DNA from 2 places in the Methylobacterium sp. TK26 genome. Region 2 is predicted to be linked to the other one. Evidence: predicted binding sites of a transcription regulator. Region 2 holds the regulator's gene; the other holds the start of a gene.
What was found. Region 2 encodes PhoB, which activates phosphate uptake and scavenging genes when phosphate is short. Its sites were predicted from a motif close to TGTCATNNANCTGTCAT; they were not measured.

Region 1 (7,118 bases), 920 kb from region 2:
CGCCTCGCGATGATCGCGACGCAGCTCGGCGACACCCCGCACCACATGCGGACCCTCACCGACGCGGAGGACGGGCTGCTGGCGGCGTGAGGGGGCGGCCCCCTCACGGCCCTTCCGGGGCGTCAGTTGAACACCGAACCCAGGCCGCCCTGCACGCGGGCGAGGCCCGACTTCGCGACGCCGTTGCCCGGGTCGATGGTCGCGGCGCGCTGGTAATTGTCGAGCGCTTCCTTGCGCTGGCCGGACTTCTCGTAGGCGAGGCCGCGATAGGCCCAGGACGTGGCGTCCTTGTTGTTCACGTTGAGCGCCGCGTTGTAGTCCTCGATCGCCTTCGGATACTGGTTCGTGGCGATCAGGCTCTGGCCGCGCGCGGCGTAGGGCGCCGAGACGAAGGGGTTCCGGTCGATGGCCGCGTCGAAATCGGCGATGGCCTGGGTGTCGAGACCCTGCTTCTGCTTCACCAGACCGCGCGCATGGTACGCCTCGGCCGATTCGGGGCTCAGGCGGATCGCGACGTTGAGGTCGTTGAGGGCGCCGTCGAGGTTGCCCTGCGCCCGCTCCACGTTGGCGCGGCCGATATAGGCCGGGCCGTAATTCGGATCGGCGCTGATCGCCTTCGAGAAATCCTGCAGCGCGGCGTCGTTACGGCCGGTCTGGCGCAGGGCCAGCGCCCGGTTGTTGTAGGCCGAGGCCGAGTTCGGATCGAGCTGGATCGCCTTCGTGAAGTCGTTGATCGCCTCGCTGAACTGGCCCGCGCGGGCATAGGCCGCGCCGCGGGTCGTGTAGGCGGCGGCGTCGTTCGGGTTCCGCTGCACCACTTCGCTGAGCGAGGCGATGTTGCTCGTCGTCGCCCCCGTCGTATCCGTTTCCAGCACCGCGTACTGGCGCGCGCCCGCGGCCGAACCCACGGTCTCGCAGCCCGCCAGCCCCGCAGCCGCGACCACCGCCGCGCCGACCAGCGCGGCCTTCACGAGCCCGTTGCGTTGCGTCATCGCCCCATTCTCCCGGGAGCCGCCGCGCCCCGCACGGTGCCCCGCCCCTAGTCCTGTCCGCGCCGGCGCATCGCGCCCGGTTCCGGCAACCCGCGCGCAACCTCGCGCAACGCGGTGAATGCCCCCTTAAGCCGGGCCGCCCGATCGCGGCCGGGCGAACCCTGGAACGGTTGGAAGCGGCGGGATGTGGCGAAGGTATGGCCCCCGCCGCCGGGCCGCGCAATCGCGCCGCCCGCCGTCTCTTCCGGCGGACGGGTGTGGCGCGCGGGCCGCAACCGGGGCGGGTGCGATCAGCCCTTGAGGCGGGTGACGTGGCCCATCTTGCGGCCGGGGCGGGCCTCGCCCTTGCCGTAGAGGTGCAGGTGCGCGCCGGGCTCCGCGAGGAGCGACCGCCACGCCTCCACCTGATCGCCGATCAGGTTCTCCATCTCGCAGGGCAGGCCGCCCGTGCGGGCCGCGCTGCCGAGCGGCCAGCCGCAGACCGCGCGGACATGCTGCTCGAACTGCGAGGACAGCGCGCCCTCGATGGTCCAGTGCCCGGAATTGTGGACGCGCGGCGCGATCTCGTTGACCACGAGCCGCTCGCCGCCCTCGCGCACGAGGAACATCTCCACCGCCAGCACCCCGACATAATCGAGGGCGTCGGCGATGGCGCGGGCGATGCGGAAGGCCTCCTGCGCCGTCTCGGGGGAGACGCCCTCGGCCGGCACCCGCGTGAAGGCCAGGATGTGGTTGCGGTGTTCGTTCTCGCAGAGGTCGAAGGCGGCGAAGCTGCCGTCGGCGCCGCGCGCGGCCACCACCGAGACCTCGCGCTCGAAGGGCACGAAGCCTTCGAGGATCAGCGGCGCGCCGCCGAACTCCGCGAAGATCGCGTTGCGGTCGCCCTCGCCGGGCTCGCGGATGATGCGCTGGCCCTTGCCGTCGTAGCCGAAGCGGCGGGTCTTCAGCACCGCCGGCAATCCGATCGTCTCCAGGGCGCGGGCGAGGTCGTCCGGCGTGTCCACGGGCCGGAACGGCGCGGTGGGGATGCCGAGCCGATTGATGAATTCCTTTTCCGAGAGCCGGTCCTGGGTCGTCGCCAGGGCCTCGGCGTTCGGGTGGAGCGGCGCGTGGCGGGCCAGCACCTCGGCGGTGGCGCGGGGGATGTTCTCGAACTCGTAGGTCACGACATCCACCGACGCCGCGAAGGCGGCGAGCGCCGCCTCGTCGTCATAGGCGGCGCAGGTGGTCCGCGCGGCCACGTCGAAGGCCGGGCTGTCGGCATCGGGGGCGTAGACATGGACCTTCAGCCCATGGTTCGCCGCCGCGAGGGCGATCATGCGGCCGAGCTGGCCGCCGCCGACGATCCCGAGCACCGCGCCGGGGGCAATCGCGTTCTGCGTCACTGTCCTTGAGTCTCCGGCCGTTCGGCCACGGATGCGCTCTGCGCCGCGCGCCACGCGTCGAGGCGGCCCGCCAGCGCCTCGTCCGAGAGGGCCAGCACGGCGGCGGCGAGGAGCGCGGCGTTCACCGCCCCGGCCCGGCCGATGGCGAGGGTCCCCACCGGCACGCCGGCCGGCATCTGCACGATGGAGAGCAGGCTGTCCTGTCCCGAGAGGGCCTTCGATTCGACGGGGACGCCGAAGACCGGAAGGCTCGTCATGGCGGCGGCCATGCCCGGCAGGTGCGCCGCGCCGCCGGCCCCGGCGATCACCACCTTGAACCCGTCCCCGCGCGCACCCTTGGCGAAGGCGACGAGCCGGTCGGGCGTGCGGTGGGCGGAGACGATGCGGGCATCGTAGGGGATCGCCAGCGCATCCAGGGTCTGCGCGGCATGGCACATGGTCGCCCAGTCCGACTGGCTGCCCATGATGATCGCGACGGGTGGCGCCGACATGCGTGGTTCCAGCAAAAGAGGGCGCTTAACCGCGCGGCACGCGGATCGCAAGGCGGGACGGCTGCCGACCCACCGCCTTCAGGCGATGATGTCCGGCGTCAGCACGTCCTCGATGTAGGAGATCCGGTCGCGCAGGGTCAGCTTGCGCTTCTTCAGCCGCTGGATCTGCAACTGATCCCCCGCCACGCTCCGCTCCAGCGCCTCGATGGCGCCGTCGAGGTCGCGATGCTCCTCGCGGAGCCGGCCCAGTTCCGATTCGAGATCGGACTGCCCGTTCTCACCCGACTCAGCCGCCATCGCACCCTTGAAAACCGAAACCCCTTCGAAGGTCAGAAGCATGCGTCACGCCTCAGCGGTGGGCAAGCGCCGGAGCAACCCTTGCGAAAGGTTGCCCAGCGAAAACGCTTCGACAGGCCCGCCAACCTGTGTCAGTCTGCCCGTGTCAGAACAATGACAGGAGATTCGCCTCATGTCGCTGCAGACGCATCTGAGCCAACTCGCCCGTAAGCACGAAGCCCTCGAGCGCGAGATTCAGGAGGCCATCCACAGGCCCTCGGCAAGCGATCAGCAGATAGCGGAACTCAAGCGCCGAAAACTTCACCTCAAGGATGAGATGAACAGGCTGCAAGCCACCGGCACCTTGCACTGACACCCATGCGATAGGCCAAGGCAGGCCGCGCCGCTCCCCACCGGACGGCGCGGCTTTTTCATGCCCTGAAAGGTCCGGGCGGCACACCGATGACGGTGCGGCCGGCGATCTGGTAAGCTCGGCGCGAGACGGCGGAAGACCGTCCAACGACCCCGAGGACACGCCATGCCAGCGAGCCGCTACGCCGAAACCCACGCCGCCGCCGCGCGCGACCCCGAATCGTTCTGGCGGGACGCCGCCCGCGCCATCACCTGGGACCGGATGCCGGAACGGGCCTTCGACGGAGGCCAGGGTCCCTACGGACGCTGGTTCCCGGATGGCCGGCTCAACGCCTGCTACAATGCCGTCGACCGGCACGCGGAATCCGACCGCCGCGACCAGGTCGCGATCATCCACGATTCGCCCGTCACCGGCACCAAGCGGACGATCACCTACGGCGCGTTGCGCGACGAGGTCGGCACGCTCGCCGCCGTGCTCGCCGACCTCGGCGTCGGCCAGGGCGACCGGGTGGTGATCTACATGCCGATGGTGCCCGAGGCGATGGTCGGGATGCTCGCCTGCGCCCGCCTCGGCGCGGTGCATTCGGTGGTGTTCGGCGGCTTCGCGGCCAACGAACTCGCCAAGCGCATCGAGGACGCGCAGCCGAAGGTGGTGCTCGCCGCCTCCTGCGGCCTGGAGCCGAACCGGGTCGTCGCCTACAAGCCGCTCCTCGACGCGGCCATCGCAGCCTCCGCGCACAAGCCCTCGGCCTGCCTGATCTTTCAGCGCCCGCAATGCCGGGCCGACCTCGACCCCGCCCGCGACCATGACTGGGCCGGGACGATGGAGGCCGCGCGGGCGGCGGGGAAGCACGCCGGCTGCGTGAGCATGGCGGCCACGGACCCGCTCTATGTCCTCTACACGTCGGGCACGACGGGCAAGCCGAAGGGCGTGGTGCGCGACACGGGCGGGTACCTCGTGGCGCTCGCCTGGTCGATGCCGAACCTCTACGGCGTCGCCCCCGGCGAGACCTACTTCTGCGCCTCCGACATCGGCTGGGTCGTCGGGCATTGCTACATCGTCTATGCGCCGCTCCTGCACGGCTGCACCACGGTGCTCTACGAGGGCAAGCCGGTGGGCACGCCCGATGCCGGGGCATTCTGGCGGGTGCTGGAAGAGCACAAGGTCGTGTGCCTGTTCACGGCGCCGACCGCTCTGCGCGCCATCAAGAAGGAAGACCCGCAGGGCGAACTCGTCGGCCACCACGACCTGTCGTCCTTCCGCTCCCTGTTCCTGGCGGGCGAGCGGGCGGACCCGGATTCCGTCGCCTGGGCGGAGCGGGTGCTCGACCGGCCGGTCATCGACCATTGGTGGCAGACGGAGACCGGCTGGCCCATCGCCGGCAACCCGGTCGGGCTCGGCCTCCTGCCGGTGAAGCGCGGCAGCACCTGCGTGCCGATGCCGGGCTACGACGTGCGTGTCCTCGACGAGGGGGGCAAGGAGGTGCCGCGCGGCACGATGGGCACCATCGCGATCCGCCTGCCCCTGCCGCCCGGCTGCCTGCCGACGCTGTGGGGCTCGGACGAGCGGATGCGCGAGAGCTACCTCACCACCTTCCCCGGCTATTACGACACGTCGGATGCCGGGATCATCGATGAGGACGGCTACATCACCGTGCTCGGCCGCACCGACGACATCATCAACGTCGCCGGGCACCGGCTCTCGACGGGCGGGATGGAGGCGGTGCTCGCCGCCCACCCGGACGTGGCGGAATGCGCGGTGATCGGCATCCGCGATGCGCTGAAGGGCGAGGTGCCCTGCGGTTTCGTGGTGCTGAAGGCCCGCGTCTCCCGCGATCCCGCCGAGATCGAGCGGGAGCTCGTGGCGAAGGTGCGGGAGGAGATCGGGCCGGTGGCGGCGTTCAAGCTGGCGCTCACCGTGGCGCGCCTGCCCAAGACCCGCTCGGGCAAGATCCTGCGCGCGACGATGAAGCGCATCGCCGACGACGAGCCCTGGACCATGCCGGCCACCATCGACGACGCGAGCGTCCTCGACGAGATCGGCGACAGCCTCAAGACCCGTGGGATCGGCGGCTAGTACAGAGACGCACTCACTCCGTTCATGCGTCTCTGTACTAGCTTATTGTTTTTGCATCAATTTTTCCAGACACGGCTGACGCCTTCGTCTGGATCGATGCACTAGGGCTTACTCCGCGTCGTCGTCATCGCCCGGCAGGCCGATGCCGGCGGCGGGGGTGAGGGAGCCGGTGGCGGTGGGGCCGCCATCGGGGCTCGTCGGGATGGCGCCGGCACCCATGGCGATCATCCCGGCCATGGCGCGCTCCTTCTCGGGGATGCGCGGATCGCGGGAGATCATCTCGGCCTCGCGCTGGAGGCGCATGTTGCAGGCGCGAGACGGAAGCCCGCCCTGCGGAGTGCAGGCATCGTGACGGGCGCAGGCCGCGTCGAGGGCGTCGATGGGGGGCAGGGGGGCGTTGTTGCCCGGCCCGCAATAATTGCCGTGGATCAACATCTTCGGCCCGCCGAAGGCGGCGGGCTGGGCCTGGGAGGCACCCGCGAGGGCGACACAACCGGCGGCAAATACGAATGGGGCGGCGAATCTCGGAAGCATCATGATCGGAATCCTGGGCGATCTCGCCCCCTCAGGCGGCTCGCTTGGGCCGCCGCACCGCGGCGACGCACACAAAACGGGCGTTCAATCCGCAGGTTCCCGGTTCGGGACGGTGGGGCCGCTTGGCCGCACCGGGGGGTCGCCCCAGATTGACCCCATGCCGGAGGACCCCATGACCGCACGCCTGTTCGAGCCCCTGACCCTCGATTCCCTGACCCTGGAGAACCGGATCCTCATCGCGCCGATGTGCCAGTACTCGGCCCGCGACGGGGAGGCGACCGACTGGCACATGATGCATCTCGGTCAACTGGCCATGTCGGGCGCCGGGCTGCTGACGCTGGAAGCCACCGCCATCTCCCCCGAGGCGCGCATCACCGCCTGGGATCTCGGCCTCTACAACGACGGCTGCGAGCGGGCGCTGGCCCGCGTCCTCGGGGCGGTGCGCGAATACGCGCCGATCCCGGTCTGCATCCAGATCGCCCATGCCGGCCGCAAGGCGTCGAGCGACGCCCCCTGGGCCGGCGGCAAGCAGATCGCGCCGGAGCACCCCTACGGCTGGCGCACCGAGGCGCCCTCCGCCGTGGCGCACGGGGAGGGGGAGGTGCCGCCCCACGCCCTCGACGCCGCCGACCTGAAGCGGGTGCGCGATGAGTTCGTGGCCACCGCCAAGCGCGCCGTGCGCCTCGGGATCGAGGCCGTGGAGCTGCACGGCGCCCACGGCTACCTGCTGCACCAGTTCCTCTCGCCCATCGCCAACAAGCGCACGGACGAATACGGCGGCAGCCTCGCCAACCGGATGCGCTACCCGCTGGAGATCTACGACGCGGTGCGGCAGGTCGTGCCCGCCGGTGCGCCGGTCTGGTTCAGGGTCTCCGCGACGGATTGGGTGGAGGACGGCTGGGACCTCGACGAGACGGTGGAACTCGCCCAGGCCCTGAAGACGGCCGGCTCCCCGGCGATCCACGTCTCGACCGGGGGCGTCTCGCCGAAG
Region 2 (7,118 bases):
GGCCGGGCGAGTTGTTCCTCGTGGATTCCGGCGCGCAATATGCCGACGGCACCACCGACATCACCCGCACCCTCGCCGTCGGCGAGCCGACGGCGGAGATGCGCGACCGCTACACGCGGGTGCTGCAGGGCCACGTCGCGATCTCCCGCGCCGTGTTCCCCAAGGGCACGAACGGCGCGCAGATCGACGGCTTCGCCCGCCTGCCCCTGTGGCGGGCCGGGCTCGATTTCGACCACGGCACCGGCCACGGGGTCGGCGCCTTCCTCTCGGTGCACGAGGGGCCGCAGCGCATCGCCAAGACCGGCACCGTGGCCTTGGAGCCCGGCATGATCCTCTCGAACGAGCCCGGCTACTACGCCGCCGGGCGCTACGGCATCCGCATCGAGAACCTCGTCCTCGTGGAGCTCCGCGAGGTGCCGGGCGGCGAGCGGCCGGTCCTCGGCTTCGAGACCCTGACCCTCGCGCCCTACGACCGGCGCCTCATCGACGCGTCCCTGCTGGAACCGGGCGAGTGCGCCTGGATCGACGCCTACCATGCCCGCGTGCGCGACGCGCTGTCGCCGCTCCTCGACGCGCCGACGCGGGCGTGGCTGGAGGCCGCGACGGAACCCCTCGGGGCGTAAGGCCCTCCCCTGCCCCATAAAAGCCGGTGCGGAGGCCGAGAAACCTGCCGCCGCCCGGCACGAAGAGTCCCGCATGATCGCCCGCCTGCTCCTGATCCTCGCCTGCCTCGCTTGCGCCCCCGCTTCGGCGCAGGGGTTCCGCGCCCCGGCGGACCTCGTGCGGGCGAGCCTCGTGGCCGAGCCCTCGGCGGTGGCGGGGGGCACGCCCTTCACCCTTGCCGTGCACATGAAGCTCAAGCGCGGCTGGCACGTCTACTGGCGCAACCCCGGCGATTCCGGCCTGCCGCCGGAGGTGACGTGGGCCCTGCCCGCCGGCTTCGGCACCGGGGCGATCCGCTGGCCGGCGCCGCACCGCATCCCCATCGCGACGCTGATGAATTACGGCTACGAGGACGAGGTGACGCTCCTCGTCCCCGTCACGCCGCCGCCGAGCCTCGACCCGGCCGAGCCGGTGCGGATCGCGGGCAAGCTCACCTACCTCGTCTGCGAGACCGAATGCGTGCCGGGCGCGGCCGACCTCGCCCTCACCCTGCCGGTCGGCAAGCCGACGCCCGACCCCGCCAACGCCGCCCTGTTCAACCGGGCGCGGGCGGCGCTGCCCGTCGCCCCCGTCTGGCCGATGCGCCTGTCCCGCGAGGGCGACCGCATCCGCCTGGACTTCGCCACGAGCGGCCTGCGGGCGGATTCGATCAAGTCCGCCGCCTATTTCCCCTATGGCGAGACCGCCCTCGACAACGCCGCCGAGCAGGGTCTCACCGTCGATGACCAGGGCCTGCACCTGAGCCTGACACGGGGCGACGACAAGACCTTCCCCCTCTCCCTGCCCGGCGTGCTGACCGTGGAGGAGGACACGGGCAACGGCCCGATCCGCCTCGCCTTCGCCTATGGCGACGAGCCGGCGCAGGTACCCTCCACCGCCGTCGCCCCCCCGGCGGCGGCCGGCGTCCCGCCCGTCCCGGCGGCGGACCAGCCGACCCTGCTCGCGGCCATCGGCCTCGCCCTCCTCGGCGGGCTGATCCTCAACCTGATGCCCTGCGTCTTCCCCGTTCTCTCGATCAAGGTGCTCGGCCTCGTGCGCCAATCGGGCGAGAGCCGGACCCGCGTGCGCCTGCACGGCCTCGCCTACACGGCCGGGGTGCTCGCGAGCTTCCTCGCCCTCGCCGGGCTGTTGATCGGCCTGAAGGGCGGCGGGGCGAGCCTCGGCTGGGGCTTCCAGTTGCAATCGCCGCCGGTCGTGGCGGGGCTCGCCTATCTCCTCGTCGCGGTGGGCCTGAGCCTGTCGGGGGTGTTCAGCCTCGGGGGACGCTTCACCGGCCTCGGCGACGGGCTCGCGCGGCGTTCGGGGCTGCCGGGCTCGTTCTTCACGGGCGTCCTCGCGACCCTCGTCGCCACCCCCTGTACCGCGCCGTTCATGGGCGCGGCGGTGGGCTTCGCCCTGACGCAGGGGCCCGCCGTGGCGCTCGCCGTGTTCGCGGCCCTGGGCCTCGGCCTCTCCCTGCCCTTCCTGGCCCTCACCCTGTGGCCCGGCGCCGTGCGGGTGCTGCCCCGCCCCGGCGCGTGGATGGAGACGCTGAAGCAGGCGCTGGCCTTCCCGGTCTACGCCACGGCGGCGTGGCTGATCTGGGTGCTGGCGCAGCAGGTCGATGCGCGGGGGCTGTTCGCGGCCCTGATCGGCGTGGTGCTGGTGGGCTTCGCCGCCTGGGCCTGGGAGCGCAGCCGGGGCGCGACGGCCCTCGGGGAGCGGATCTTCCAGGGCCTCGCGGGCCTCGCCCTCATCGCCGTGGCGATGCTCGGCTTAGGGCTCGCGCAGCAGCGGGCGGTGCCGGCGGCGCAGGCCGCCGCGGAGGGCACCGAGCCCTACAGCCAAGCCCGCCTCGACGCCCTGCGGGATGCGCGGCGGCCGGTCTTCGTGAACCTGACGGCGGCGTGGTGCATCACCTGCGCCGTCAACGAGACCACCTCGCTCTCGCGGCCGTCCGTGCAGGCGGCGATGCGGGCGAAGGGCGTGACCTACCTGAAGGGCGACTGGACCAACCAGAACCCCGAGATCACCCGCTTGCTTGAACGCCACGGCCGCAGCGGCGTGCCGCTCTACCTGCTCTACGCGGGCGGCGGCGACCCCACGATCCTGCCGCAGATCCTCACCGAGGGCACGGTGCTGGAGGCGCTGGCCGCGATCCCCGACCGCACGGCCGAGGCGCGCTGACGCCTCACGGCTCCAGCGAGAAGGTCTCGTCGAAGGCGTAGCCCGAGCCGCGCACGGTGCGGATCGGGTCGGTCTGGCGCGGGCCGTTCAGCGCCTTGCGCAGGCGGCCGACATGCACGTCCACGGTGCGCTCGTCGATGTAGACGTCGTGCCCCCAAACCCCGTCGAGCAATTGCTCGCGGGAGAAGACCCGGCCGGGGCTGAGCATCAGGAATTCCAGCAGGCGGAACTCGGTCGGCCCGAGATGCAACTCGGCGCCCCCGCGCCGGACCCGGTGGCCGGTGCGGTCGAGCTCGATGTCCCCCGCCGCCAACCGGTCCGCCACATGGGCGGGCTTGGCCCGGCGCAGCAGGGCCCGGACGCGGGCGAGGAGTTCCGGCACGGAGAACGGCTTGACGATGTAATCGTCCGCCCCCGTGCCGAGGCCGCGCACGCGGTCCCCTTCCTCGCCCCGGGCGGTGAGCATGATGACCGGCATGCGCTCGGTCTCGCGCCGGGCGCGGATGCGGCGGCACAGTTCGATGCCGGACAGGCCCGGCAGCATCCAGTCGAGGAGGACGAGGTCCGGCGTGCGCTCGGCGAGGAGCAGTTCGGCGTCGTCGCCGCGCGCGGCGGCATCGACGCTGAAGCCCTCTGCTTCGAGATTGTACCGCAGGAGGGTGGTGAGCGCCTCTTCGTCCTCGACGATCAGGACACGCATGCTCGGGAGTCCATTCCACGCCCGTTCCCCCCGGCCGGGCTCGACCGAGGGTTGCGGGCAACGCTGATACGCCGGAGCCGTCACCGCCGGGGAGGCGATGACGGCGATGGTTCACGCGCCGGGGGTGACGGTCGCGTAGTTGGAGGCGTCGTTCTTCGGCCGGTCGCCCATGAAGATCTCGCCCGTGGCGAGGTAATGGATCGTCTCGGCGATGTTGGTGGTGTGATCGCCGATCCGCTCGACGTTCTTGGCGCAGAACAGCAAATGCGTGCAGAACGAGATGTTGCGCGGATCCTCCATCATGTAGGTCAGGAGTTCGCGGAACAGGGAATTGTAGAGGGCGTCGATTTCGCCGTCGCGCTCCCACACGTCATGCGCCGCCTTGGTGTCGCGGCTGGCATAGGCGTCGAGCACGTCCTTGAGCTGCCCCTCGGCCAAGTCGCTCATGTGGCGCACGCCGAGCACGATCTTCTGGGCGGGCGACTGGTCGGCGATGGCCGTGACGCGCTTGGCGACGTTCTTGGCGAGGTCGCCGATCCGCTCCAGATCGCCCGAGACGCGGATCGCCGAGATGGTCTCGCGCAGGTCCACCGCCAGCGGCTGGCGCCGGGCGATGAGCAGGACGGCCTTCTCCTCGATCTCGCGCTGGAGGGTGTCGAGGCGCTTGTCGGCGATGATGACGGTCTGGGCCAGGGCCTCGTCCTGCCGGGCGAGGGCGAGGGTCGCCTCGCCGGTCATCTTCTCCGCGACGCCGCCCATCTCCGAGATCGAGCGGCGCAGGTCTTCCAAGTCCGTGTCGTAGGACGTGACGATGTGGCCGGGCATGGCGAGACCTCTGCGGTTCTTGGTCGGTGGCTCAGCCGAAGCGGCCGGTGATGTAGTCCTGCGTCTTACGCTCGTTCGGGTTCATGAAGATCTTGTCGGTCTGGCCGAACTCGACCAGCTCGCCGAGATACATGAACGCCGTGTACTGCGAGATGCGGGCGGCCTGCTGCATGTTGTGCGTGACGATCACGATAGTGAACTCGTCGCGCAGCTGCTCCATCAGCTCCTCGATGCGGCCCGTGGAGATCGGGTCGAGGGCCGAGGTCGGCTCGTCGAACAGGATCACCTCCGGCTTCTGCGCCACGGTGCGGGCGATGCAGAGGCGCTGCTGCTGGCCGCCGGAGAGGCCGGTGCCGGGCTGCCGGAGCTTGTCCTTCACCTCGTCCCACAGGGCGGACTTGCGCAGCGATTCCTCGACGCGGACGTCGAGTTCGGCCTTGGGCAGCTTCTCGTAGAGGCGCAGGCCGAAGGCGACGTTGTCGTAGATCGACATCGGGAAGGGCGTCGGCTTCTGAAACACCATGCCGATGCGCGAGCGCAGTTCGTTCAGGTCGACGTTCGAATCGAGGACGTTGCGCCCGTCGAGGAGGATCTCACCCTCGGCGCGCTGCTCCGGGTAGAGGCTGTAGATGCGGTTGAAGCAGCGCAGCAGGGTCGACTTCCCGCAGCCCGAGGGGCCGATCAGCGCCGTGACCTTCCGGTCGTAGAAGTTGAGGTTGACGTTCTTCAGGCCGTGGAACGAACCGTAATAGAAGTTGAGGTTCTTGACGGCGATGCGGACGGCCCTGTCGGCGGCGGGATTGCCACGGCTGAGGTCCCCGGTCGGCATCGCGGAGGCGGCGTTCATCGTCATGTCCTCGTGATGGGTTCGGACGTCACGCCCTCAGCGGGCGTTCTGAGGCTTGATCACCAGGCGGGCGATGATCGACAGGGCCAGGATGGTCGTGGTGATCAGCAGGGCGCCAGCCCAGGCGAGGCCCTGCCAGTTCGGATAGGGCGAGAGGGCGAACTGGTAGATCATCACCGGAAGGTTCGCGACGCCGCCCATCAGGTTGGGGGAGAACCAGGAATTGTTGTTGAGCGCGGTGAAGAGCAGTGGCGCGGTCTCGCCCGCGATGCGGGCCAGCGCCAGGATGATGCCCGTCACGATGCCGGAGGAGGCGGCCCGCCACGTCACCGAGGTGATGACCTTGGAGGGCGGGGCGCCCAGCGCCGCGCCGGCCTCGCGCAGGGTGCCGGGCACGAGGCGCAGCATGTCCTCCGTGGTGCGCACGATCACCGGCACCGCGATGATCGCCAGGGCGACGCCGCCGGCCCAACCGGAATAGGTCCCCATCGGCCGCACCATCAGGGTGTAGACGAACAGGCCGATCAGGATGGACGGCGCCGAGAGCAGCACGTCGTTCAGGAAGCGGATGATGTCCGCGAGCTTCGAGCCCCGCCCGTATTCGGCGAGGTAGGTGCCCGCCATCACGCCGACCGGGGTCGCCACCACGATGCCGATGGTCGTCAGCACGAGGCTGCCGAGGATGGCGTTGGCGATGCCGCCGCCTTCCGAGCCGGGGCCGGGGGTCGGCTGCGTGAACAGGGTCGGGCTGAGGCCCCGGATGCCCTCGACGATGAGCATCAGGAGGATCGAGCCGAGCACCACCGCGCCCACCACCGTCGCGACGAGGCAGGAGATGCGCAGGGCCCGGTCCGCCACCCGGCGGCCGGGGCGGACGCGGCTCGCGCGGAGGGGGGACGGGGTCGTCACCATGGGGTTCGTGGCATCCATCGGGATCGGCTCCTCAGGCGGCCCGGACGCGGCGGGTCAACAGCCGCGCGACGATCAGCACGATGAAGGTGATGACGAACAGGATGCAGCCGAGCGCCATCAGGGCGTTCAGTTGCAGGCCGTCCGCCTCGTTGAACTCGTTGGCGATCCGCGAGGCGATGGTCGAGGACGGGTCGAAGATCGAGGCCGAGAGCCGGTTGGCGTTGCCGACCACGAAGGTCACGGCCATCGTCTCGCCCAGCGCCCGGCCGAGGCCCAGCATGACCGCGCCGATGATCGACACGGCGGCCTGCGGCACGAGGACGTGGCGCACCACCTCCCAGGTCGTGCAGCCGATGCCGTAGGCGCTCTCGCGCAGGACCGTGGGGATCTGGTCCAGCATGTCCCGGGCGATCGAGGCGATGAACGGCACGATCATGATCGCCAGGATGATGCCGGCGGTGAAGATGCCGACGCCCGAGGGCACCCGCGCATAGAGCAGCGTGCCGACCACCGGGAGCCCCTCGACGAGGTTCGAGAGGGGGATCTGCACGAAGCGCGCGAAGATCGGGGCGAAGATGAACAGGCCCCACATGCCGTAGATGATGCTCGGCACGGCGGCGAGCAATTCGATCGTCATGGCGACGGGCTTGCGCGCCCAGCCGGGGCAGAGCTGCGTCAGGAAGATCGCGATGCCCAGCGAGACCGGCACGCCGATCAGCAGCGCGATCACCGCCGAGGCGAGGGTGCCGATCACCGCGACCAGGGCGCCGTATTGCTCGGTGCCGATGTTCCAGGCGCTGGAGGTGAGAAAGCCGAAGCCGAATTCGCGGAAGGCGGGCCAGCCGCCGTAGAGGATCGAGCCGAGGATGCCGGCCAGCATCAGCAGCACGAGCAGGGCGGCGGCGTAGGAGCAGGTACGGAACATCGCATCGAGCCCACGGCTCGGACCCCGGCGCGGGGTGGAGCGCGTCTCGGCGATGGCGATGGACTGCGACAAGGCGGGCA

Region 1: the regulator PhoB is predicted to act here: its motif matches at 3,308-3,324, upstream of ACXJ1Y_RS03370 (YdcH family protein).

What each region holds. Positions count from the first base shown of each region.
Region 1 covers NZ_CM143965.1:666,737-673,854, forward strand. Annotated here, with positions in the region: gene ACXJ1Y_RS03345 (acyl-CoA dehydrogenase family protein) at 1-90, shown strand, start outside; gene ACXJ1Y_RS03350 (tetratricopeptide repeat protein) at 123-992, opposite strand; gene ACXJ1Y_RS03355 (5-(carboxyamino)imidazole ribonucleotide synthase) at 1,283-2,377, opposite strand; gene purE (5-(carboxyamino)imidazole ribonucleotide mutase) at 2,374-2,868, opposite strand; gene ACXJ1Y_RS03365 (YdcH family protein) at 2,947-3,165, opposite strand; gene ACXJ1Y_RS03370 (YdcH family protein) at 3,338-3,517, shown strand; gene ACXJ1Y_RS03375 (propionyl-CoA synthetase) at 3,683-5,593, shown strand; gene ACXJ1Y_RS03380 (phospholipase A2 family protein) at 5,702-6,127, opposite strand; gene ACXJ1Y_RS03385 (NADH:flavin oxidoreductase/NADH oxidase) at 6,300-7,118, shown strand, end outside.
Region 2 covers NZ_CM143965.1:1,582,268-1,589,385, reverse strand. Annotated here, with positions in the region: gene ACXJ1Y_RS07735 (M24 family metallopeptidase) at 1-623, shown strand, start outside; gene ACXJ1Y_RS07730 (protein-disulfide reductase DsbD family protein) at 697-2,829, shown strand; gene phoB (phosphate regulon transcriptional regulator PhoB) at 2,834-3,529, opposite strand; gene phoU (phosphate signaling complex protein PhoU) at 3,641-4,354, opposite strand; gene pstB (phosphate ABC transporter ATP-binding protein PstB) at 4,386-5,183, opposite strand; gene pstA (phosphate ABC transporter permease PstA) at 5,238-6,131, opposite strand; gene pstC (phosphate ABC transporter permease subunit PstC) at 6,145-7,118, opposite strand, start outside.